4 regions of the Dickeya dadantii NCPPB 898 genome follow, and region 1 is predicted to be linked to each of the others. Evidence: predicted binding sites of a transcription regulator. Region 1 holds the regulator's gene; each other region holds the start of a gene.

Region 1 (5,554 bases):
GCTTTGGTCTGCACGCCGTTGAACTGGATGCCCTGCTCCGCTTCATAGCGCTCCACGCCATTCAGGTTGTCAAAGAAGTCAAAATGCCACCAAGCGCGGCGAAACTCGCCGTCGGTCACCAGTTGCAGACCCGCCGCGCGCTGCAATTCCACCGCACGCTGAATTTCCTGATCTTCGACGCGGCGCAACGCAGCGGCATCAATCTCACCGGCCTGAAACTGTAAACGCGCCTGCTTGATGGCAGCCGGACGCAACAAACTGCCGACCACATCGGCACGGAACGGAGGAAGGGCTTGTGTCATGGTTTGCTCCTGCATTTCAGCTGACACGAAACAACCTGGTTTCAGGCAGTTGGTTTTCAGATGAATGGTTTTTAGATGAAACAATTACGCCGCTGAACTTTATAGCCATCCAGACGGCTAGAAGTGAAGCTATCCTGTCATGCGTTTTTCTCAACGACAATAGAAGAATTTTCACGACACATGAAATAAATTCATTTTGCTCATCAGTTTTTCGCAGGATCGCTCTCCGATGCCGGCGTCGCATCGTCAAGCCCGAGCAGTTGTCTGGCCTGTTCGCGCGTGATTTCCGGTAGCGGCAGGTAACCATCCTGGCTGACCAGCGCCTGCCCCGGCGCTGACAACACCCGGTCAAGAAACGCGGCGGTCAGCGGTTCCAGCGGTTTACCCGGCATTTTATTGACGTAAATGTAGAGATAACGCGTATAGGGATAGCGCCCGCTGCGGATGGTGTCGGCGGTCGGCAACACGTAATCGTCCTTGTCGCTGGCCGCCAGCGGCAACACCCGCACCCCGCTGGCGCGAAAACCGATGCTGGCGTAACCGATGGCGTTGACCGACGCCGCTACCGCCTGCACCACCGAGGCGGAGCCGGGCAATTCGTTGACCTGCGGCAGGAAATCGCCGCCGCACAGCGCCTGTTGTTTGAAGAAGCCATAGGTGCCGGAGGCCGAATTGCGCCCATAACGCAGCAGCGATCGTTGTTGCCAGACGCCGTTCAGCCCCAGTTCCTGCCAGCGTTGCACCGTTTTCCCGGCGCCGCAGCGTCGCGTCACGGAGAAGATGGCGTCAAGCTGGCGCACCGTCAGCCCGGTAATCGGGTTGTCCTGATTGACCAGCACCACCAGCGCGTCCAGCGCCACCGGCACCGCTGTCGGCGCATACCCGTAATGCTGTTCGAACGCTTCGATTTCGCTGCTCTTCATCGGCCGGCTCATCGGCCCCAGCTGTGCCGCCCCTGCCGCCAGCGCCGTCGGCGCCGACGACGAACCGGCCGCCTGAATCTGCAGGTTAACGCCGGGGTAATGCTGGCTGAAATCCGCCGCCCAGAAGGTCATCAGGTTTGCCAGCGTGTCGGAGCCGGCGCTGGATAGGTTGCCCGCCAGCATAGCCTGCGGCGCAGCGGCGGCGGCCTGACCGAACAGGCACAACAGCAAGGCAAGCAGGCGGCGGGTGGGTATCATCTGTGGTTTCCATCGGGGTAAGAGACAAGAACCCGCTATTTTCGGCACAGCGGCGGGGACAATCAAGCCCCGCCGCAGCTATCACAACTGTGGGTTCGCCGTGTTCTGATTCAGCACCGAACGGACAATCAGCCGGTTCGGCAACGTGAACATGAAACGGGAGCCGGCGCCTTCTTCGCTGAGAATTTCCAGCCGGGAGTCGTGGTGGCTGAGCGCATGCTTGACGATCGCCAGCCCCAGCCCGCTGCCGCCGGTCTGGCGCGAACGGGCCTTGTCGACACGATAAAAACGTTCGGTCAGGCGCGGAAGGTGTTCGGCGGCGATGCCCGGCCCGTTATCGCTGACCTGGAACTGCGCGCCCTGCGGCGTCTGCTGCCAGCACACCTCAATGCGGGTGCCCTGCGGCGTATGGTTGACGGCGTTATACACCAGGTTCGACACCGCGCTGCGCAACTGTTCTTCGTTGCCGAACACCTGCAGTTGCTCATTGACGCGAAACACAATCTCGTGACGCCCCTGACTCAGGGTATCGGCTTCACGCTTGAGCAGCCGCAGCATCAGCGGGATATCCACCTTCTCGTTGAGATCGATGGCGGCGGCGGCTTCGATGCGCGACAGCGTCAGCAATTGCCGCACCAGCCCGTCCATGCGGCGGGTTTGCTCCTGCATGGTGTGCAACGCCTTGGACTGCAACGCGCCATCCAACGATTCGTCGTTCATCATCTCCAGATAGCCCTGCAACACCGTCAACGGTGTGCGCAGCTCGTGGCTGACGTTGGCGAAAAAGTTGCGCCGCGCGCCCTCCAGTTGATGCATCTGGGTCACATCGCGGGCCACCATCAGCAGTTGGCCTTCCGAATAGGGCATCACCCGGAATTCTACGTGGTGGGCGTTTTTCAACGTCAGCGTCAGCGGGCGGCTGAAATCCTGCAGTTGCATGTACTGGGTGAATTCCGGGTAACGCAGCAGGTTGAGGATGTTCTGGCCGTTGTCTTCCGGCCAGCGAAAGCTGAGCAGGTGCTGGGCCAGCCGGTTACACCAGATGATGCCGCCCTCTTCGGTAGTGATCACCACCGCATCCGGTAATGATTCCGCCCCACTGCGAAAGCGTTTGATCAGCAGCGCCAGCTCACGCCGGCGGCGGCGGTTACGCAGTTGCATCTGATACAAGCCGTAAAACAGAGGTTCCCAGCTCCAGCGGCCGGGCGGCGGGGTCATGCTGCGGTCAACCCACAGCCAGTAAGATAAACGCAGCTGGTTATAGAAGTTCCAGCACAGCGCCGCCAGTACCGACGCCAGCAGGAACCAGGGCAGATAGCCGATAATCAGCCCCAGCAGCAGACCGGGCAAACAAAAAAAAGCCAGCTCCAGCGCCAGCTTTTTCCAGGACAAACGTTCTAGCACGTCAGATTTTCTCCGGGACTCACGCTATCAGTAACGTGTTGAGAAACGGTATCCAGTTCCCCGAACGGTCTGAACCATCTTGTCGTGTCCACTGGTTTCCAGCGCCTTGCGCAGGCGGCGGATATGGACATCCACAGTCCGATCCTCAACATAAACGTTAGTGCCCCATACATGATTCAGCAACTGCTCACGACTATATACCCGTTCCGGATGGGTCATAAAGAAGTGCAGTAGCTTGAACTCCGTCGGCCCCATATCCAGCGCGTGTTCTTCCGTAGTCACCCGATGGGACGAGGGGTCCAGGCTCAACCCGCGCATTTCAATCACTTCTTCAACCGCCATCGGCGAAATCCGGCGCATCACCGCTTTGATGCGCGCCACCAGCTCTTTGGGCGAAAACGGTTTGGTGATGTAGTCGTCGGCGCCCACTTCCAGACCGCGCACGCGATCTTCTTCTTCACCACGCGCCGTCAGCATCATGACCGGAATATCACGGGTCAGCGCTTCGCGTTTCATGTGCTTGATAAACTGCAAACCGGACCCGCCGGGTAGCATCCAGTCCAGCAGCACCAGTTCAGGATAAGGTTCGGCCAGCCGGGTAACGGCGCTGTCATAATCCTCAGCCTCAACCGGCTGATAGCCGTTCTGTTCCAGCACGAAGCACACCATCTCGCGGATCGGCGCTTCATCTTCCACCACCAAAATACGTCTTGCCATATCAATCCTGCCGTTAATCGTCACGGTTAGCGTGCGGTGTGCATTATGCGTCAGTTTTATGACAGATTTATGAAAAACGGCACCCCTGCCCGCGGCGCGTTTCCTCCCCGACGGCCGCGGCCCCCGGCCGATGCCGGAGAGCGTCGGCGCGCTAAATTTCTCATATTATCCGCCTGCAACAACGCAGCCAAACATCCCCAGGTAGCCGGGGCCATACAGATATTATGGGACATGCCCTAAACTGCACGCCTATAATCGCCGATGATAAAGACGCGGCGTTTCGCCATGACATACAGGTGCCCGCCTTATGCCCTTGTCCGCGAACACCGCCAAAACAATATATCGTTTGCACTCAATATCGTTTGCACTCACCTGCAGGGAGTCTCATGCGAATTATTCATACGTCTGACTGGCATCTCGGTCAGTACTTTTATACCCGGAGCCGTGCGCCTGAGCATCAGGCGTTTTTGCACTGGCTGGTTCAGCAGGTTGAGCAGCATCAGGCCGATGCAGTAATAGTAGCAGGTGATGTGTTCGATAACGGCGCACCGCCCAGTTATGCCCGTGAAATGTATAACCATTTTGTGGTGGCGTTGCAGCGCACCGGCTGCCAGTTGGTGGTAATGGGCGGCAACCACGATTCGGTCGCCACGCTGAATGAATCACGCGCGCTGCTGGCCTGCCTGAATACCCGGGTGATTGCCGGCTTTGACGGCGATATCAACGAGCAGGTGCTGGTGCTGAACAACCGCGCGGGCGAGCCAGGCGCGCTGCTGTGCGCCGTTCCCTTTCTGCGTCCGCGCGACGTGCTCACCAGCCAGGCCGGCCAGTCCGGCGCGCAAAAACAGCAGGCGTTGCAGGACGCCATCGCCAGCCATTATCAGCGCTGTTATCAGCTCGCCTGCGAGCAGCGAGAAACGCTGGGCCGCGAACTGCCGATTGTCCTGACGGGCCACCTCACCACGGTGGGCGTCGCCACGTCCGATTCGGTGCGCGATATCTATATCGGCACGCTGGACGCGTTCCCGGCGCAGGCATTCCCCCCGGCGGACTACATTGCGCTCGGCCATATTCATCGCCCGCAGCGAGTAGCGCAATGCGAGCACATCCGTTACAGCGGCTCGCCGATTCCGCTGAGTTTTGACGAACTGAATCATGAGAAATCAGTGTATCTGGTGCATTTCGAGCAGGGTAAACTGCACGAGGTTACCGCACTGACCATACCGACCGAGCAGCCGATGCAACTGGTCAAAGGCAATCTGCCGGAGATCGAACGCCGGCTGGCCGGATTCCGCGACTATCATGGCGACAAAGCGGTGTGGCTGGATATTGAAATCGCCACCCAGGATTATCTGAGCGACATGCAGCAACACATTCAAACGCTGACTGAACCGCTGAATGTGGAAGTGCTGCTGCTGCGCCGGGCGCGGGAACAGCAACAACAAATGCTGGTGCAACTGGAGAAGGAAACGCTGGAGGAGCTACATCCCGCCGAGGTGTTTGCCCGGCGTCTGGCGCAGGAGAACGATTTGGACGAGCCTCGTCAGCAGCGCCTGAAAGGCTTGTTCGATCGGGTTATTCAGGAAATTGACGAGCAGCGACGGGAGGCGTCCGCATGAAAATTCTTAGCCTGCGCCTGAAAAACCTCAACTCGCTACAGGGCGAGTGGAAAATCGATTTCACCCGCGAGCCGTTCGCCAGCAACAGCCTGTTTGCCATCACCGGTCCCACCGGCGCAGGCAAAACCACGTTGCTGGACGCCATCTGCCTCGCGCTGTACCACCAGACGCCGCGCCTGAAAGTCGGCCCCAGCCAGAACGAACTGATGACGCGCCACACCGCCGAATGTCTGGCGGAAGTGGAATTCGAGGTGAAGAACGTCGCTTACCGCGCCTTCTGGAGCCAGCGCCGCGCCCATAACAGCCCGGAAGGCAATCTGCAGCCGCCCAA
Region 2 (5,554 bases), 1.5 Mb from region 1:
CGGTCGAGTGGTTCAGCCCCTGAATAAATTCGATTTCATCCTGAAAGGTGTGAACGCGAAAGTCCGATTTGCCCATCGGGAAACGATTCGGGTAGCTCTGCACCGGCTTGCCGTCTTTCAGGTCAAACCCTTCGGTGAATTTAAGCGAACGGATTTCCGCCAGCGTAAAGTCGATGGCGTAGTAACGGCCGTCAGCCCGCGCCCGGCCGGGAAAACGGCTGGCAACGTCGGTCACGCGATCAAGGTAGTGATCGTGCAGCACCACCAGCGCGTTATCTTTGGTCATCACCAGGTCCTGCTCCAGATAGTCCGCGCCCTGCGCGTAGGCCATCGCCTTGGCGGGCAGGGTGTGCTCCGGCAGGTAGCCGCTGGCGCCGCGGTGGGCAATCACGATTTTATCGCCGGTCTGCGCCAGCGCGGAGAGAGACATCGCCAGCGTCATGCCGGCCAGTAACGGTTTGAACAGAGGATTCATGTCAGCGTCCTTTTTCAGTGGGAGAAAGAAAAGCTGGGTGAGTCGATGCGTTTAAAATGAAAGTATCGTTGATAACTCCCCGCCAGTCCGGCGGGGATAAAGCGTATGGTTTCGTCGTCAGTAAACCATGACTGGATGACAGAATCAGGCGCGTTGCGCCAGCGCTTCCTTGTGTTTCTTCTCGTTGATCATGGTCAGGATCAACAGCAGCACCGCCAGTACGCTACCACCGATCATCACCAGGAAACCGCCGTCCCAGCCGAAGAAGTCCACGGTGTAACCGACGATAGCGCTGGCCGCCACAGAACCGCCCAGATAGCCGAACAGGCCGGTGAAGCCAGCGGCGGTGCCGGCGGCTTTCTTCGGCGCCAGTTCCAGCGCATGCAGGCCGATCAACATCACCGGGCCGTAGATCAGAAAGCCGATAACGATCATGCAGAGCATGTCCACGGTGGGGTTGCCCGCCGGGTTCAGCCAGTACACCACGGTGGCGATGGTCACCAGGCTCATGAAGAACACGCCGGTGGCGCCGCGGTTGCCTTTGAACACTTTGTCGGACATCCAGCCGCACAGCAGCGTGCCCGGAATACCGGCGTATTCGTACAGGAAGTAAGCCAGCGACGACTTATCCAGCGCGAAGTGCTTCACCTCTTTGAGGTAGGTGGGCGACCAGTCGAGAATGCCGTAACGCAGCAGGTAGACGAACACGTTGGCAAAGGCGATGTACCACAACAGTTTGTTGGGAAACACATACTGCATGAAGATTTCTTTGGCCGTCAGCTCCTGTTCGTCTTTTTCGCTGTAATCCGCCGGATAATCGTTTTTGTATTCTTCGATCGGCGGCAGGCCACAGGACTGCGGCGTGTCGCGCATTATAGCGAAGGCGAACAGCGCCACCAGAATCGCGGCGAACGCCGGCATATAGAGCGCGGCTTTCCAGTCGTGGAACCAGGCCATCCCCAGCAGGAACAGCAGCGGCGGAATGCCGCCGCCCACGTTGTGGGCGCAGTTCCACACCGACACGATGCCGCCGCGTTCTTTCTGCGACCACCAGTGCACCATGGTGCGGCCGCACGGCGGCCAGCCCATGCCCTGGAACCAGCCGCAGATGAACAGCAGCACGAACATGACCATGATGCTGGAGGTCGCCCACGGCACGAAGCCCATAAACAACATCACCGCCGCCGCCAGAATCAAACCGGCGGGCAGGAATACGCGCGGGTTGGAGCGGTCGGACACCGAGCCCATGATGAATTTAGAAAACCCGTAGGCAATCGAAATACCGGACAACGCGAAGCCCAGATCGCCTTTGGAGAAGCCCTGTTCGACCAGATAAGGCATCGCCAGCGCGAAGTTCTTCCTGACCAGATAGTAGGCGGCGTAGCCGAAAAAGATCCCCAGAAAAATTTGCCAGCGCAGACGGCGGTAGAGCGGATCCACCCGATGTTCCTCTACGCGCGGACGATGTGCCGCAGGCTTGAAAATACTCAGCATAAATAAACGATCCCCGATAGTTATGTTCTATAACGCTCGCCAGCGTAGCGAATGCGCGTGCTTTTCAGTGTGAGTAAACGCGCAATTGTTACACTTTTATGACGAGGGAGGCCATTTTGAGCTGTGAATAACACAAATGAAATAACCATTTTTCATTTCTGAGTGATTTGAGTCACATATTCGTGGTCTTACCGTCGTTCGGTTTTCGTTTTTTGAGTGTTTTTGTTCTTTATCAATCATTTTTGCGGTGATTTATGTCCCACTACATACAAAGACGATCCGAATTGAGGTGGGACGGTAATGGCGAACGATGGTTTGCGGCGTGAAACGGATGTGGTGATTATCGGCGGCGGCGCCACCGGCGCGGGGACCGCTCGCGACTGCGCATTGCGCGGTTTGCGGTGCCTGTTGCTGGAACGGCACGACATCGCCACCGGCGCTACCGGTCGTAATCATGGGCTGTTGCACAGCGGGGCGCGTTATGCGGTTACCGATGCCGAATCCGCCCGCGAATGCATTGAAGAAAATCAGATTCTGCGCCGTATTGCCCGCCACTGTATTGAACCGACCGACGGCCTGTTTCTGACGTTGCCGCAGGATGACCTCGACTATCAGGCGCGGTTTGTCGCCGCCTGTCGGCAGGCGGGGATCCCGGCGCAGGCGATCGATCCGCAAGAGGCGTTGCGACTGGAGCCGGCCGCCAATCCGGCGTTGATCGGCGCGGTAAGGGTGCCGGACGGTACCGTGGACCCGTTCCGGTTGACCGCCGCCAACATGATCGACGCCTGCGAGCATGGCGCGGAAGTGCTGACCTACCACGAAGTCATCGGGTTGATTCGCCAGGGTGACCGCGTCATCGGCGTGCGCGTTTTCGACCACAAACGCCACCTGGCCTGCGAGATTTATGCGCAGGTGGTGGTGAACGCGGGCGGCATCTGGGGGCAGCGTATCGCTGAATACGCCGACCTCACCGTGCGCATGTTCCCGGCCAAGGGCGCGCTGCTGATTCTGGGCCACCGTATCAACAACCGGGTGATCAACCGCTGCCGTAAGCCGGCGGACGCCGACATTCTGGTGCCGGGCGACACCATTTCGCTGATCGGCACCACCTCGACCCGCATCGACTACGACCAGATCGACCGCATGACCGTTACCCCAGAGGAAGTCGATACCCTGATCCGCGAAGGCAGCCTGCTGGCGCCGCAACTGGCGCAAACCCGCATTCTGCGCGCCTACGCCGGGGTGCGACCGCTGGTGGCGAGCGATAACGACCCGTCCGGGCGCAGCGTCAGCCGCGGCATTGTGCTGTTGGACCACGCCAGCCGGGACGGGCTGGAAGGGTTTGTCACCATTACCGGCGGCAAGCTGATGACCTATCGGCTGATGGCGGAATGGGTGACGGACAAGGTATGCGAGAAGCTCGGCCATCGAGCCGAATGCGCCACCGCGTCACGGCCGCTGCCGGGGTCGGAAGTCTCTGATCCAGACAGGCCGCAGGCCGCGTCGCCGCTGTCGGCGCCGTTGCGCGGCTCGGCGATTTATCGCCACGGACATCGCGCCGCGCCGCTGGTTTCCGGCCAGCGGGTGGACAGCAGTCTGGTGTGCGAATGCGAAGCGGTGACGGCGGGCGAGGTGCGTTATGCGGTGGAGTCGCTGCAGGTCAACAACCTGACCGACCTGCGCCGCCGTACCCGCGTCGGCATGGGCACCTGTCAGGGGGAGCTGTGCGCCTGCCGCGCGGCCGGTCTGTTGTGTCGGCTGGGGCAGTCCACGCCGCAACAGGCGGTGTCGCAACTGAGCCAGTTTCTCAATGAGCGCTGGAAAGGTATGCGTCCCATCGCCTGGGGGCATACGTTGCGGGAAAGCGAATTTACCAGTTGGATTTATCAGGGGCTGTGCGGGCTGACCGAAAACCGGGAGCAGGAGAACAGCGATGCGTTATGACGTGGTGATCATTGGCGGCGGGCTGGCCGGGTTAGCCTGCGGCATTCGCTTGCAAGAGCAGGGTAAACGCTGCGCCGTGGTCAGCGTCGGGCAAAGCGCGCTGACCTTTGCGTCCGGCGCGCTGGACCTGCTGGCGACGCTGCCGGACGGCACGGCGGTCGACCAGCCGTTGACGGCGTTGGATGCGTTGGCCGCCCAGGCGCCGCATCATCCTTACACCCTGATGGGCAAGGCGCGCGTCAGCCAACTGGCGTCGGACGCCGAAGCGCTGCTGGCGCGCTGCGGGCTGTGGCTGCGAGGGGGAAGCGGGAGTAATCATCAGCGCCTTACCCCGTTGGGCAAGTGGCATCCGTGCTGGTTAAGCCCGTCGGACAGCGTGACGCGCGGCTTGCCGGGGTCGCCGGCGTGGCGGCAACCGCTGGTCGCCGGTATCGACGGCTTTATGGATTTTCAATCCCGGCTGGTTGCCGGCGCGTTGCAGGCGGAGGGGATCGCCGCCCGCGCCGATGACCTGCGTCTGCCGCTATTGGATGCTTTACGGCAAAACGCCAGCGAGTTTCGCTCGCTGGCGATTGCCCGGTTGCTGGATACCCCGGCGGGGACGGCGGCGCTGGCCGAAGAACTGCTGACGCGGGCGAACGGCAATGACGCCGTGATCCTGCCTGCCTGCATCGGTCTGGAGGCGCAGGCGCGGCTGAATGCGGCGCTGGGTAAACCGGTGGGGTTATTGGCGACGCTGCCGCCGTCGTTGCCAGGCATGCGCATGCATCAGGCGCTGCTGAATCGCTTTCGTCAGATCGGCGGAACGCTGATGCCGGGAGATCGGGTGTTGTCGGCGCAGCCGCGGGAAGACGGTGTGGCGCTGTATACCCGCAGCCACGGCGAGATACCGCTGCGCGCCGATCATGTGGTATTGGCGAGCGGCAGCTTTTTCAGCAATGGTCTGGTGGCCGAGCGCGATCGGGTGGTGGAACCGGTGTTCGGGCTGGACGTCGATTTCCTGCCTGCTCATGAAGACTGGAGTAAGCCGAATCTGTTCGCCGCTCAGCCCTACCTGCAATTCGGGGTGGTGGCGGATGCGCAGTTGCATCCGGCTATCGGCGGTCATACTCAGCACCGTTTGTATGCGATTGGCTCGGTATTGCGGGGATATGACCCGTTGCGACAGGGATGCGGTGGTGGGGTATCGCTGCTGACCGCGTTGTACGCCGCCGAGATGATCATAAGAGAGAACCCATGATGAACCGGCCTGACACCAGTTTCGAAAACTGCATCAAATGCACCGTCTGCACCACAGCCTGCCCGGTGGCGCGCGTCAATCCGCTCTATCCGGGGCCGAAACAGGCGGGGCCGGATGGCGAACGGCTGCGGCGCAAAGACCCGGCGTTGTTTGACGAAGCGCTGAAGTATTGCACCAACTGCAAGCGGTGCGAGGTGGCTTGCCCATCGGATGTCAAAATCGGCGACATCATCCAGCGCGCCAAAGCCAGCCATAGCCAGCACCGCCCGACGCTGCGCGACGCCATTCTCAGCCACACTGACCTGATGGGGACGGTCGCCACGCCGTTTGCGCCGCTGGTGAACACCCTCACCGGGCTGAAACCGATGCGCCAGCTGCTGGATAAAGCGTTGAAAATCGAC
Region 3 (5,554 bases), 470 kb from region 1:
CCAGTGCAACACCGGCAGCGTCTCGATCAGGTAGTCGAAAAAGTGGGGAAGCGATGTCCACAGGGTATGCAGATTGAATTCGGACAACGCGCCCGCGCCGATGTACAGCACGACCAGCACCAGTGTCCATATCAACGACTCACGCTTCTGCTGCGTGCGTATCCGCTGGTAATAGCGTTCGAAATCAGGGTTCAGCATGGGTTTGGTCTGAATGGTGGAAGAACGGATGATGGGTTGGAACCGCAACGAGATGAAAAAATAGGCATCCTGCCTGTACTGCAGTCCGTCAATGTTGCACCGTTGCGCACCGCTGGTTAGGGGAACACCGAGCCTGACGACCCGGCGCGCCGCCCTTAGCGGTTGCCTTTGGTCAGTTCACGCTTCATGGCGATAATGGTTTTGTAATCGTCCACGCTGGCCGGGCCGATGTGCTGTTTGCCGCCCATCGCCTTGATGAAACAGGTGTGATCTTCTTTATCCAGCTTGTTCACGGCGGTAATCAGTTTGGCTTTGAAGTCGGCCGGCAGCGCGTTGCTCACCAGAATCGGGCCGTTCGGGATCAGCGGCGATTGCCAGATGATGCGAATCTGTTTCATCAGGTCCGGGTGATCCATACGAATCAGACGGCCGAACGCACCGCTGGTGTAGCCGGTGTTGTAGTCGCCAATCATCGATGCCCAGGTCACCGCACCGTCAAACTGGCCGTTAAGCACGCCGAGGATGTCCTGCTCATGCCCGCCGGAGAAGGTGACGCTGGAGAAGAAATTGTTGTACTTGTTATCGGCGCTGCCGCCGAATTTCTCTTTAAACGCCTGATTGGGAATCAGGTAGCCGGAGGTGGAATCCGGGTCGGCGAAACCGAACGCCTTGCCTTTCAGGTCTTCCAGCTTTTGGTACGAACTGTCGGCCTTAACGATCACCACCGAATGGTAGCCGCGCGACTGGTCGACGTCGTCCACCGCGATACCGACGACATCCACCGCGTTGGGATCTTTGATGTATACCGACGCATACGACGACGGCGACATGCTCAGCACCAGATCAATCTTCTTGCCCAGTAACCCCTGAATAACCCCGGCATAATCGGATGAGTTGCGCAATTGGGTATCGACATTCAGCTCTTTATCGAGAAACTGTTTGACGCACTGGTTATCGCCGATCTGCTGGGTAGCGTTCTGACCGCCCAAAATGCCCAGATTCAGCGTTTTCGGTGTTTCCGCGGCGAATACGCTGGCGGACATTACCGCACCGGCCAGCAAGGTGGTCAACGTGAAGGTTTTTTTCATCAGTTTTGCCTATGTTGTCGTTATGCCAAGTTGTCGTTATGCCAATTTAGTCGTCGTACGCATTTGGTCGTCTTACTAAGGTGCAGATGTCAAAAAATCCGGCGTCGGCGTCAAGGCCGCCGACGTGACAAGTGTTTCAAGCAGGGAATTAATGCACCGGCTGCAAATCGTCGCCGTACAGGGTACGCAGCAGGCTGTCGGTCAGTTCCGACGGCGGGCCGTCAAACAGAATGCGTCCCTGAGCGATGCCGATAGCGCGGGTGCAGTATTCTTTCACCAGCTCGACCGAGTGCAGATTCACCACCACGGTGATGCCGTTGGCGCTCACCTGCCGTAGCACGTCCATAATGCGGCGGGTGTTTTTCGGGTCGAGCGATGCCACCGGCTCGTCGGCCAGCAGGATTTTGGGGTTCTGCATCAGCGCGCGGCAGATAGCGACGCGCTGCATCTGCCCGCCGGACAGGTTTTCCGCCCGCTGCAACGCGTGCGGCAACAGGTTCATCCATTGCAGCAGCCCAATGGCGTGCGCGCGATCTTCATCGGAAAACAGTTTGAAGAACGACTTCAGGGTGGAGGTTCGGCTCAGGCGGCCCAGCAGTACGTTGGTCAGCACATCCAGCCGCGGCACCAGACAGAAATCCTGGAAGATCATGCCGCATTCGCTGCGCCACTGACGCATCTGCCGGGTACTGAAACGCAGAATATCCTGCGTGTCGCCCTGCCCGCCGTCATGCCGGGCGGGATAGCGCAGGATTTGTCCTTCGCTGGCCGGGATGGTGCCGTTCATCACGTGCAACAAGGTGGACTTACCGGCACCGGAGCGACCAATCACCGCCACCATCTCGCCGGCGTGCAAATCAAAATTGAGGTTCTCCAGCACCCGCTGCTGACTGGAATAGGCTTTACACAGCTGACGTACCGACAGTACGGTCTGCTGCGGTTGCGTCTGGAAATGATGTGCGCGCAGTGGAGTAGCGTTTTCGGATGCCAACAGTGCCTGTGCCATGAATTTTCGTCATCGTTTAGTCAACAATATGGAGGCTATTAAGCGCAGCGCAGATGAATACCTGATGACAGCTTTATGATTAAAAAATGAACTTCACGGCATGCCATCACCGGCATACTTTCGGTGAGAGAAACCCTATAACGTCCGACTACGACCCAAGCCAAAGGCGTAAGGACGCGTTATCTGTCAGAAACATTATCTGTCAGAAACGACAGGCACAGTCGAGGCTTTGATAAAATCGATAAAGGCTCTGAGCGGCGTTGGGATAAGACGGTGACCGGGATAATAAAGAAATGGCCCCGGGAAGCGTTGCCACCAGGGCTCAAGCGCAGGCTCCAGCGTACCGTTTTCCAGATGTGGGCGTAGCCAGTCCTCAAACAGATAGACAATACCGACGCCTGCAATCGCTACATCGATAAGAAGATCGGTACCACCACCGATCTGCACCACCAGCGGCCCCGCAGGATCCACCTGCACCACCTCGCCATTACGCTCAAACTCCCACAGCGGCATCGTCCCGCTGGGAAAACGACCACGCAGACAAGCATGCCCGACCAGATCTCGCGGGTGCGCCGGGCGGCCACAGCGTGCAAAGTAAGCGGGAGACGCCGCTATCGCCAGGCGTTGCGAGCGAGGCCCAATGGGCACGGCGATCATATCCTGCTCCAGTCGCTCGCCGTAACGAATACCCGCATCGCATCCTGCGGCCAGCATATCGACAAAGCTTTCCTCTACGACCACCTCAAGTTTGATATCAGGATACGCGGCAAGAAATGGAGCGATCAGGCCCGGCAACACCAGTCTGGCGGCACTGACGGGGACATTCAGTCTCAGCGTCCCCGTTGGCCTATCGCGAAAACCGTTCACCACATCAAGCGCATTTTCGACTTCGGTCAACGCGGGCTCCAGCCGCGCCAATAAACTCTGGCCCGCCTCCGTCGGCGCAACGCTACGCGTCGTACGATGCAATAACCTGATCGCCAGTTGCGTTTCAAGGCGGCGTACCGCCTCACTCAACCCTGACGCGCTGACGCCATTCGCTCGGGCGGCGTCACGAAAACCGCCGGCACGCGCCACCGCCACGAAGGCTTCCAGATCTTTTAAATCGATATTCATTTATTGTTCGCAATATTGCACAGCCCGTACCAATTGTACTGAATTATCGTCAATATCAACAACCGCTATAGTGTCGCCTTGCTCATCTGAAGGAGAAAGGCCATGTCAACTATCAATACATTAGATACAGTTACCCTCGGCAGCTACACCATCAAACGGTTAGGTTACGGGACAATGCGGTTGGCGGGTCCCGGCGTCTTCGGCCCGCCGAAGGACAAAAATGCCGTACTGGCGGTGTTGCGCGAAGCGGTTGCATTAGGGGTGAACCACATCGACACCGCCGATTGCTATGGTCCCCATGTGACTAACCGGTTGATCCGCGAAGCGCTGGCCCCTTACTCCGACGATCTGGTCATCGCCACCAAGGTTGGCGTCGGGCGAAGCAAGGACGGTTCATGGTTCGACGCGTCATCCCCCAGAGAGTTGACCCAGGCGGTGCACGATAACCTGCGTGATCTCGGGCTGGATGTGCTTGATGTGGTTAACTTTCGGGTAATGACCAACCCGCACGCGCCGATGGAAGGGTCGATTGAGGCTCAACTTACTACGTTGGCCGAGCTTCAGCAGCAAGGTCTTATCCGCCATATTGGGCTGAGTAATGTCACGGCCTCTCAGGTGGCGCAAGGACAAAAAATCTGCGCAATCGTCTGTGTCCAAAACCACTACAATCTGGCGCATCGTACCGATGATGAGCTGATTGATGCGCTGGCCGCGGCAGGCATCGCCTACGTTCCGTTTTTCCCGCTTGGCGGCTTCAATCCGTTGCAGTCGTCTATTCTGTCCAATGAGGCCCAACGCCTCGGTATCACGCCCATGCAGTTAGCACTTGCATGGCTGCTGCGGCGTTCACCGAACATCACATTGATTCCTGGCACCTCATCCGTTATGCATCTTCGGGAGAATCTCGCGGCCATCAATATCAAACTACCAGAGGAAGTCATGACGATACTGAACAATGTGGCAGTACGCTCTGGTGCCGCCGTCTAGTTTTTCTTTCTCATCGGCGTGATTCTTTTCAATCAAAAAACGCCACTACCACGCAGGCGTTTGTATCACTTGCGTGTTTGTATCACTTGCATGTTTGTATCACTTGCATGTTTGTATCACTTGCGTGGTAGCGATGGTGGAGAACCGATGAGCCCCCGCTGAATACACTGATCGAATTGAGATTCGGTTTTGCGCATTACATAACGATCCATGCCCCATCGGCCGCGGCGCGCACCCCGTCCGGCAGGTCGTTTTGCATCAGCCAGGCGTCGGTTTCATGGCTGACGTGGGTCAGCCAGGTCTGCGTCGGCCGCAGTTGTTCGCGCACCCGCAGCACGGTGTTGAGGTCGCTGTGGTTGAGCGGCGGCCGATCTCGCGGCGGCTGGGTGCAGTCCATCACCATATGGTCGAGCGGTTTGCCGCGCAGGAAATCCAACGTATCGTCCGGCAAACCGCAGGTGTCGGTCAGGTAGGCCACGCTCTGCCCGCCATGTTCCAGCAGATAGCCGAAGGTGGGTTTGGAATGATTGAGCGGCAGCGCCGTGACCCGCAGCGCCCCCATCGCTACCGTCTGAAACGGCGTCATCGCCGGCTGAAAATCAAGCCGACGCGGATGCTTGTACAGATCGTCGCATCCTTGTTCATCCGGCGGGCCGAACACCGGAATACGGTCGCCGATGCCCCAGCGCAGCGAAAACAGCCCCTGCACATGGTCGACATGGTAGTGCGTCAGCAGAATGCGGCGAATCTCGTTAACGCCAAAGCGCTGCTCCAGTTGGGTCACGCCGGCGTCCAGCAGCGTCGCCTCGCCGTCGCACCGCACCAGCATGCTGCTCGGTCCGCGCTGAAAACGCGGGTCCAGCCGGGCGCGCTCGCAAGCGATGCAGTCGCAACCGGTCAGCGGCACCTGCTGCGCGTCGCCGGTGCCCATAAACATCAGTTCCATAACATTAGCTCCATAACGTCACTTCCATTTTTCAGCCTCTCGTTTTTCAGCCGCCAGCAGGGCGTGAAACGCCTGCAGCGTTTGCGCCAGCGAACCATCGTTATTCAGCAGTCGGCACGCCGCCGGAACCGGCATCGCGCTGGCCCGCTGCAATCGCTGCGCGATCTGTTCTTCATCTTCCCGCCCGCGCTGACGCAGCCGCTGCGCCAGCAC
Region 4 (5,554 bases), 1.0 Mb from region 1:
ATGATTTTATTGAAGCCCTGTTTGCCCGTGAGGATTAAAACGGATGATTCGGTTTGAGCAGGTCAGTAAGGCGTATCTCGGCGGTCGTCAGGCATTGCAGGGGGTGGATTTTCATATCCGCCCGGCCGAGATGGTGTTTCTGACCGGTCACTCTGGTGCGGGGAAAAGTACCCTGCTGAAACTGATTTGCGGGATTGAGCGCCCAAGCGCGGGCCACATCCTGTTTGGCGGTCACGATATCAGTCGTCTGAAGAAAAGCGAGGTGCCGTTTCTGCGCCGCCAGATCGGCATGATCTTTCAGGATCACCATCTGCTGATGGATCGCACGGTGTATGAAAACGTCGCCATGCCGCTGATTATCGCCGGCGCCAGCGCCGAAGATATCCGCCGTAGGGTGTCGGCGGCGCTGGATAAAGTCGGGCTGCTCGACAAAGCGCGCAGTTACCCGATTCAGCTCTCCGGCGGCGAGCAGCAGCGCGTGGGTATCGCCCGCGCGGTGGTGAACAAGCCTGCGGTGCTGCTGGCGGACGAACCGACCGGTAACCTGGATGAGGCGCTGTCCGAGGGCATTCTGCGCCTGTTCGAAGAGTTTAACCGCGTGGGTGTCACGGTGCTGATGGCTACGCACGACACCGGGCTTATCGCCCGCCGCCATTACCGGGTGCTGACGTTGTCGCAGGGGCGCATGTTGGGAGGTCACGATGGCGAATAATACCCGCGCGCAGCGAGCCGGAAGAAAAACCAAAGCCCGTTCTTTGCAGGGCGGCTGGCAGGAACAGTGGCGTTATGCCTGGGCCAACACCCTGCGCGATATGCTGCGCCAGCCGCTGGCAACATTGTTGACCATCATGGTGATCGCCATTTCGCTGACGTTGCCCAGCATCTGTTATCTGGTGTGGAAAAACGTCAGTCAGGCGGCGTCGCAGTGGTATCCGACGCCGCAACTGACGGTGTATCTGGACAAGTCGCTTGATGACAACGCCGCCGAAGCGGTGATTGGCAAAATTAAGGCGGAAGAGGGCGTGGACAAGGTGAATTACCTGTCCCGCAACGAGGCGATGGGTGAATTCCGCAACTGGTCCGGTTTTGGCGGCGCGCTGGATATGCTGGAGGAGAATCCGCTGCCGGCGGTGGCGGTCGTTTCGCCGAAACTGGGTTTTCAAAATAACCAGACGCTCAATACGCTGCGCGATCGTATCGCCGCCGTTCAGGGGGTGGATGAGGTGCGTATGGACGACAGTTGGTTCTCCCGTCTGGTGGCGCTGACCGGGCTGGTGGGCCAGATAGCAGCGACTATCGGTATTCTGATGGTCGTGGCGGTATTTCTGGTTATCGGCAACAGTGTGCGGCTGAGTATTTTCAGCCGTCGCGACACCATCAATGTGATGAAGCTGATCGGTGCCACCGACGGTTTCATTCTGCGGCCGTTCCTGCATGGTGGCGCGCTGTTGGGGTTTTGCGGCGCGGTGCTGTCGTTGATCCTGTCGCAGGCGCTGGTGTGGAAACTGTCGGGCGCGGTGGTGCAGGTGGCGGCGGTGTTCGGCACTACCTTTACGGTGCGCGGGCTGGGTTGGGATGAGACGCTGTTGCTGATCCTGATCGCCGTGATGATTGGCTGGCTGGCCGCCTGGCTGGCGACGGTACAACATTTACGCCGTTTTACACCGGAATAATCTGTATTGACGTCCGGCCCGGGCGTTTTCTGGTATACTCTTCCTTCGTGATAGCGGCGAGCAGCGAGGGAAGCGTATTGCCAGCGTCTTCGATGCAACCTTCCTTCATCACTCGCCAGCCTGCTGCACCCCACGACATCCATCTTGACAGGTAAAATAAGATGGTTAAAAAAGTGGAACTTGTGCAGCCAATCACACTCTAACCAGAGTTAATCCAGAAATAGCGATAATCCGGTTTTGGGGCACAGTAGTTCTGTTTTTAGGTACAGTAGTTCTGTTTTTAGGCACAGAAGGTGCGACAAATATCGGTATGCTGTTCGATGATGCGCAACGATATGAATGATCTATGAGAGGGGTGGAATGACCAAAGATATGCAAACTTTCGCCTTAGTTCCCCAGGGCAGTCTGGAAGGGTACATTCGTGCCGCCAATGCCTATCCGATGCTGACGGCGGAGGAAGAGCGGGCGCTGGCTGAACGACTGCATTATCACGGGGATCTGGACGCCGCCAAGCAGCTGATTCTTTCACACCTGCGTTTCGTTATTCATGTTGCCCGTAACTATTCAGGGTACGGTCTGCCGCAGGCGGATCTGATTCAGGAAGGCAACATCGGCCTGATGAAAGCGGTGCGCCGCTTCAACCCGGAAGTAGGCGTGCGCCTGGTGTCGTTCGCCGTACACTGGATTAAGGCCGAAATTCACGAATACGTACTGCGTAACTGGCGTATCGTCAAGGTGGCGACTACCAAGGCACAGCGCAAACTGTTCTTCAACCTGCGTAAAACCAAGCAGCGTCTGGGCTGGTTTAATCAGGACGAAGTGGAACTGGTGGCGCGCGAACTGGGTGTGACCAGCAAGGATGTCCGTGAAATGGAATCCCGCATGGCCGCGCAGGACATGACGTTTGACCCGTCGCCGGAAGATGACGCGCAGCCGGGCCAGCCGATGGCGCCGATGCTGTATCTGCAGGACAAATCTTCCGACTTTGCCGATGGCATTGAAGAGGACAACTGGGAAACCCATGCGGCGGACAAGTTGACCTATGCGCTGGAAGGATTGGACGAGCGCAGCCAGCATATTATCCGCGCCCGCTGGCTGGATGACGACAATAAGTCCACGTTGCAGGAACTGGCTGATCATTACGGCGTGTCCGCTGAGCGTGTACGTCAGCTGGAAAAGAATGCCATGAAGAAGCTGCGGGCGGCCATTGAAGCATAACGCAGGCCGCTACTAACGCCTTATCCACCGTAAACGACCGGGACAGCTGCAAGCCGCCCGGTCGTTTTGTTTTATCACCCGAAGGGTTTTTTATTGCCGTATGCCCTACGGCATGCCACTACTTCTCTTCCCTGTTCATTTCCTTTTCCTGATTAACGACATATTCCCAGCCGCCGGACACCGGGTAGAAACCGCAGGACTGCATGAATGTGTCCATCACCGCTTCGCTGACCAGCGCATGGTCGGCGGCGTCCAGCCACCATTCCTTAACGTCGGGGCAGGCGCGCAGCACTTCTTCCACCAGATATTTACCAACGCCATGCCGCCGGGTGGAGGTTCTGACTTGCAGGTCGGTCAATTCCGCGCTGTCGCTGTTGTTGTCGATTTCGACGATGACGCCCGCCAGTAAGCGATCGTTGAAGCGAGCGGCAAACAGGCGGTGTTCATGGTTCAGGTCGCGTTCCAGTGCGTCGAAATTCTGGTGTGGCCAAATGAAAGCCAGATCATGCCTGTCTTGTTCGCTGATTTTTGTGAGGCGTTCAACCGAGAGTCTCATACGCGGGTGCTCCTGTTGATTCTTAAGAATATTGTAGTGAGCCTGTAGAAAAAGGGTTGTGTAACTTTTTCTATACGGTTATCAGGGAAAAAGGTTTCTCTGCCATTAATTTTTCGAGTAATCAATTATTCCTCAGTGGTAAAACCAGCATAACTGACTATTTTTGAAACAAAATACGGATTTTAAGAGCGGTGTTTTATGCTGTTTGCGCCGTGTTTTACTGAGAATCCCAGTTGATTTACAGCATAAAACTCCTGTTTAATGTCATGAATAATAAAGTCTTATTACAAACTATTGCTTATAATAGAGCCTAACTCGTTATTACTTATGAAAAAGTGTAAGTAACGACGGTTGATGACAATAATTATAGCAATATCCAAAAATGACAGATGGGGTAAAACGGATGAAATTAAGCAAAGGTAAAGCGTTGCTGGTGGGATGCCTGGCAGCGGCGATGAGCCATACGGTTAACGCTGCGGATATCAAGGTCGCGATCGTCGGAGCCATGTCCGGCCCGGTGGCGCAGTACGGCGATATGGAGTTTACCGGCGCCCGTCAGGCGATTGCCGACATCAATGCCAAAGGGGGAGTGAACGGCAACAAACTGGTGGGTGTCGAATACGATGACGCCTGCGACCCGAAACAGGCGGTTGCCGTCGCCAACAAGGTGATCAACGACGGTATTCACTACGTGATCGGCCATCTGTGCTCGTCGTCCACGCAGCCGGCATCCGACATTTACGAGGATGAAGGCGTGATCATGATTACGCCGGCGGCCACCGCGCCTGACCTCACTACCCGTGGCTACAAGCTGGTGATGCGCACCACCGGTCTGGATTCCGATCAGGGCCCGACCGCCGCGAAATACATTCTGGAACATGTGAAACCGCAGCGCATCGCCGTGGTGCACGACAAACAGCAGTATGGCGAAGGCCTGGCCCGCGCCGTACAGGACAGCCTGAAAAAATCCAAGGCTAACGTGGTGCTGTTCGAAGGGGTGACCGCCGGGGATAAAGACTTCTCCACGCTGGTGGCGCGCCTGAAGAAAGAGAACGTCGATTTCGTCTACTTTGGCGGTTACTACCCGGAAATGGGGCAGATTCTGCGTCAGGCGCGCGCGGCCGGCCTGACCACCAAGTTCATGGGACCGGAAGGTGTGGGCAACTCGTCGCTGTCCAACATCGCGGGCGCGGCGTCTGAAGGCATGCTGGTAACGCTGCCGAAGCGTTATGACCAGGTACCGACCAACCAGCCGATTGTGGACGCGCTGAAAGCCAAGAAACTGGATCCGACCGGCCCGTTCGTGTGGACCACGTACGCCGCGCTGCAGTCGCTGACCACCGCGATGCAACGCACCGGCAGCACCGAGCCGGCCAAGCTGGCGGCCGACCTGAAAGCCAAGTCCGTGGACACGGTGATGGGCCCGCTGAGCTGGGATGAAAAAGGCGACCTGAAAGGGTTTGAATTTGGCGTATTCGAGTGGCACGCAGACGGTACTTCCTCTCCCGTGAAGTGATTGACCGAATCCGTAATACTCCCAATACCGATGCCCCCTCAGCCGTCAGGCTGCGGGGGCAATGTCTAAGGTTAAGGTATGTCCGAGCAGTTCCTCTATTTCCTTCAGCAGATGTTCAACGGCGTAACGTTGGGCAGCACCTATGCGCTGATCGCCATTGGCTACACCATGGTTTACGGCATTATCGGCATGATAAACTTCGCCCACGGCGAGGTTTATATGATCGGTAGCTATGTTTCCTTTATCGTGATTGCCGCCCTGATGATGATGGGCATTGACGCCGGCTGGTTGCTGATTGGCGTCGCGTTCATCGCGGCGGTGGTGATCTCCAGCGCCTACGGCTGGAGCATTGAGCGCGTGGCCTACAAGCCGGTGCGCAATTCCAAACGACTGATCGCGCTGATTTCCGCCATCGGTATGTCGATTTTCCTGCAGAACTACGTCAGCCTGACGCAAGGGTCGCGCGACGTGGCGCTGCCGAGCTTGATCCACGGCCAGTGGGTACTGGGCGAAAGCAACGGCTTCGCCGCCACGCTCTCTTCCATGCAGCTCACCATCTGGATTGTCACTTTCCTGGCGATGCTGGCGCTG

The links. Region 1 encodes PhoB, which activates phosphate uptake and scavenging genes when phosphate is short. Its sites were predicted from a motif close to CTGTCATAAAACTGNCNNAT; they were not measured.
Region 2: a site for PhoB is predicted at 2,055-2,074, ahead of glpT (glycerol-3-phosphate transporter). Genes of this name have one in related genera too.
Region 3: a site for PhoB is predicted at 2,355-2,374, ahead of phnC (phosphonate ABC transporter ATP-binding protein). Genes of this name have one in related genera too.
Region 4: a site for PhoB is predicted at 2,007-2,026, ahead of rpoH (RNA polymerase sigma factor RpoH). Genes of this name have one in related genera too.

Annotation. Positions count from the first base shown of each region.
Region 1 covers NZ_CM001976.1:1,137,869-1,143,422, reverse strand. Annotated here, with positions in the region: gene DDA898_RS05605 (cobalamin-independent methionine synthase II family protein) at 1-302, opposite strand, end outside; gene DDA898_RS05600 (PstS family phosphate ABC transporter substrate-binding protein) at 506-1,483, opposite strand; gene phoR (phosphate regulon sensor histidine kinase PhoR) at 1,565-2,887, opposite strand; gene phoB (phosphate response regulator transcription factor PhoB) at 2,915-3,604, opposite strand; gene sbcD (exonuclease subunit SbcD) at 3,991-5,223, shown strand; gene DDA898_RS05580 (AAA family ATPase) at 5,220-5,554, shown strand, end outside.
Region 2 covers NZ_CM001976.1:4,426,537-4,432,090, reverse strand. Annotated here, with positions in the region: gene glpQ (glycerophosphodiester phosphodiesterase) at 1-475, opposite strand, end outside; gene glpT (glycerol-3-phosphate transporter) at 620-1,969, opposite strand; gene glpA (anaerobic glycerol-3-phosphate dehydrogenase subunit A) at 2,270-3,913, shown strand; gene glpB (glycerol-3-phosphate dehydrogenase subunit GlpB) at 3,903-5,153, shown strand; gene glpC (anaerobic glycerol-3-phosphate dehydrogenase subunit GlpC) at 5,150-5,554, shown strand, end outside.
Region 3 covers NZ_CM001976.1:1,604,436-1,609,989, reverse strand. Annotated here, with positions in the region: gene phnE (phosphonate ABC transporter, permease protein PhnE) at 1-198, opposite strand, end outside; gene phnD (phosphonate ABC transporter substrate-binding protein) at 354-1,286, opposite strand; gene phnC (phosphonate ABC transporter ATP-binding protein) at 1,435-2,292, opposite strand; gene DDA898_RS07605 (LysR family transcriptional regulator) at 2,488-3,408, opposite strand; gene DDA898_RS07600 (aldo/keto reductase family oxidoreductase) at 3,511-4,395, shown strand; gene phnP (phosphonate metabolism protein PhnP) at 4,592-5,341, opposite strand; gene phnN (ribose 1,5-bisphosphokinase) at 5,360-5,554, opposite strand, start outside.
Region 4 covers NZ_CM001976.1:137,599-143,152, forward strand. Annotated here, with positions in the region: gene ftsY (signal recognition particle-docking protein FtsY) at 1-38, shown strand, start outside; gene ftsE (cell division ATP-binding protein FtsE) at 44-712, shown strand; gene ftsX (permease-like cell division protein FtsX) at 702-1,673, shown strand; gene rpoH (RNA polymerase sigma factor RpoH) at 2,034-2,891, shown strand; gene panM (aspartate 1-decarboxylase autocleavage activator PanM) at 3,010-3,447, opposite strand; gene DDA898_RS01060 (branched-chain amino acid ABC transporter substrate-binding protein) at 3,851-4,963, shown strand; gene livH (high-affinity branched-chain amino acid ABC transporter permease LivH) at 5,042-5,554, shown strand, end outside.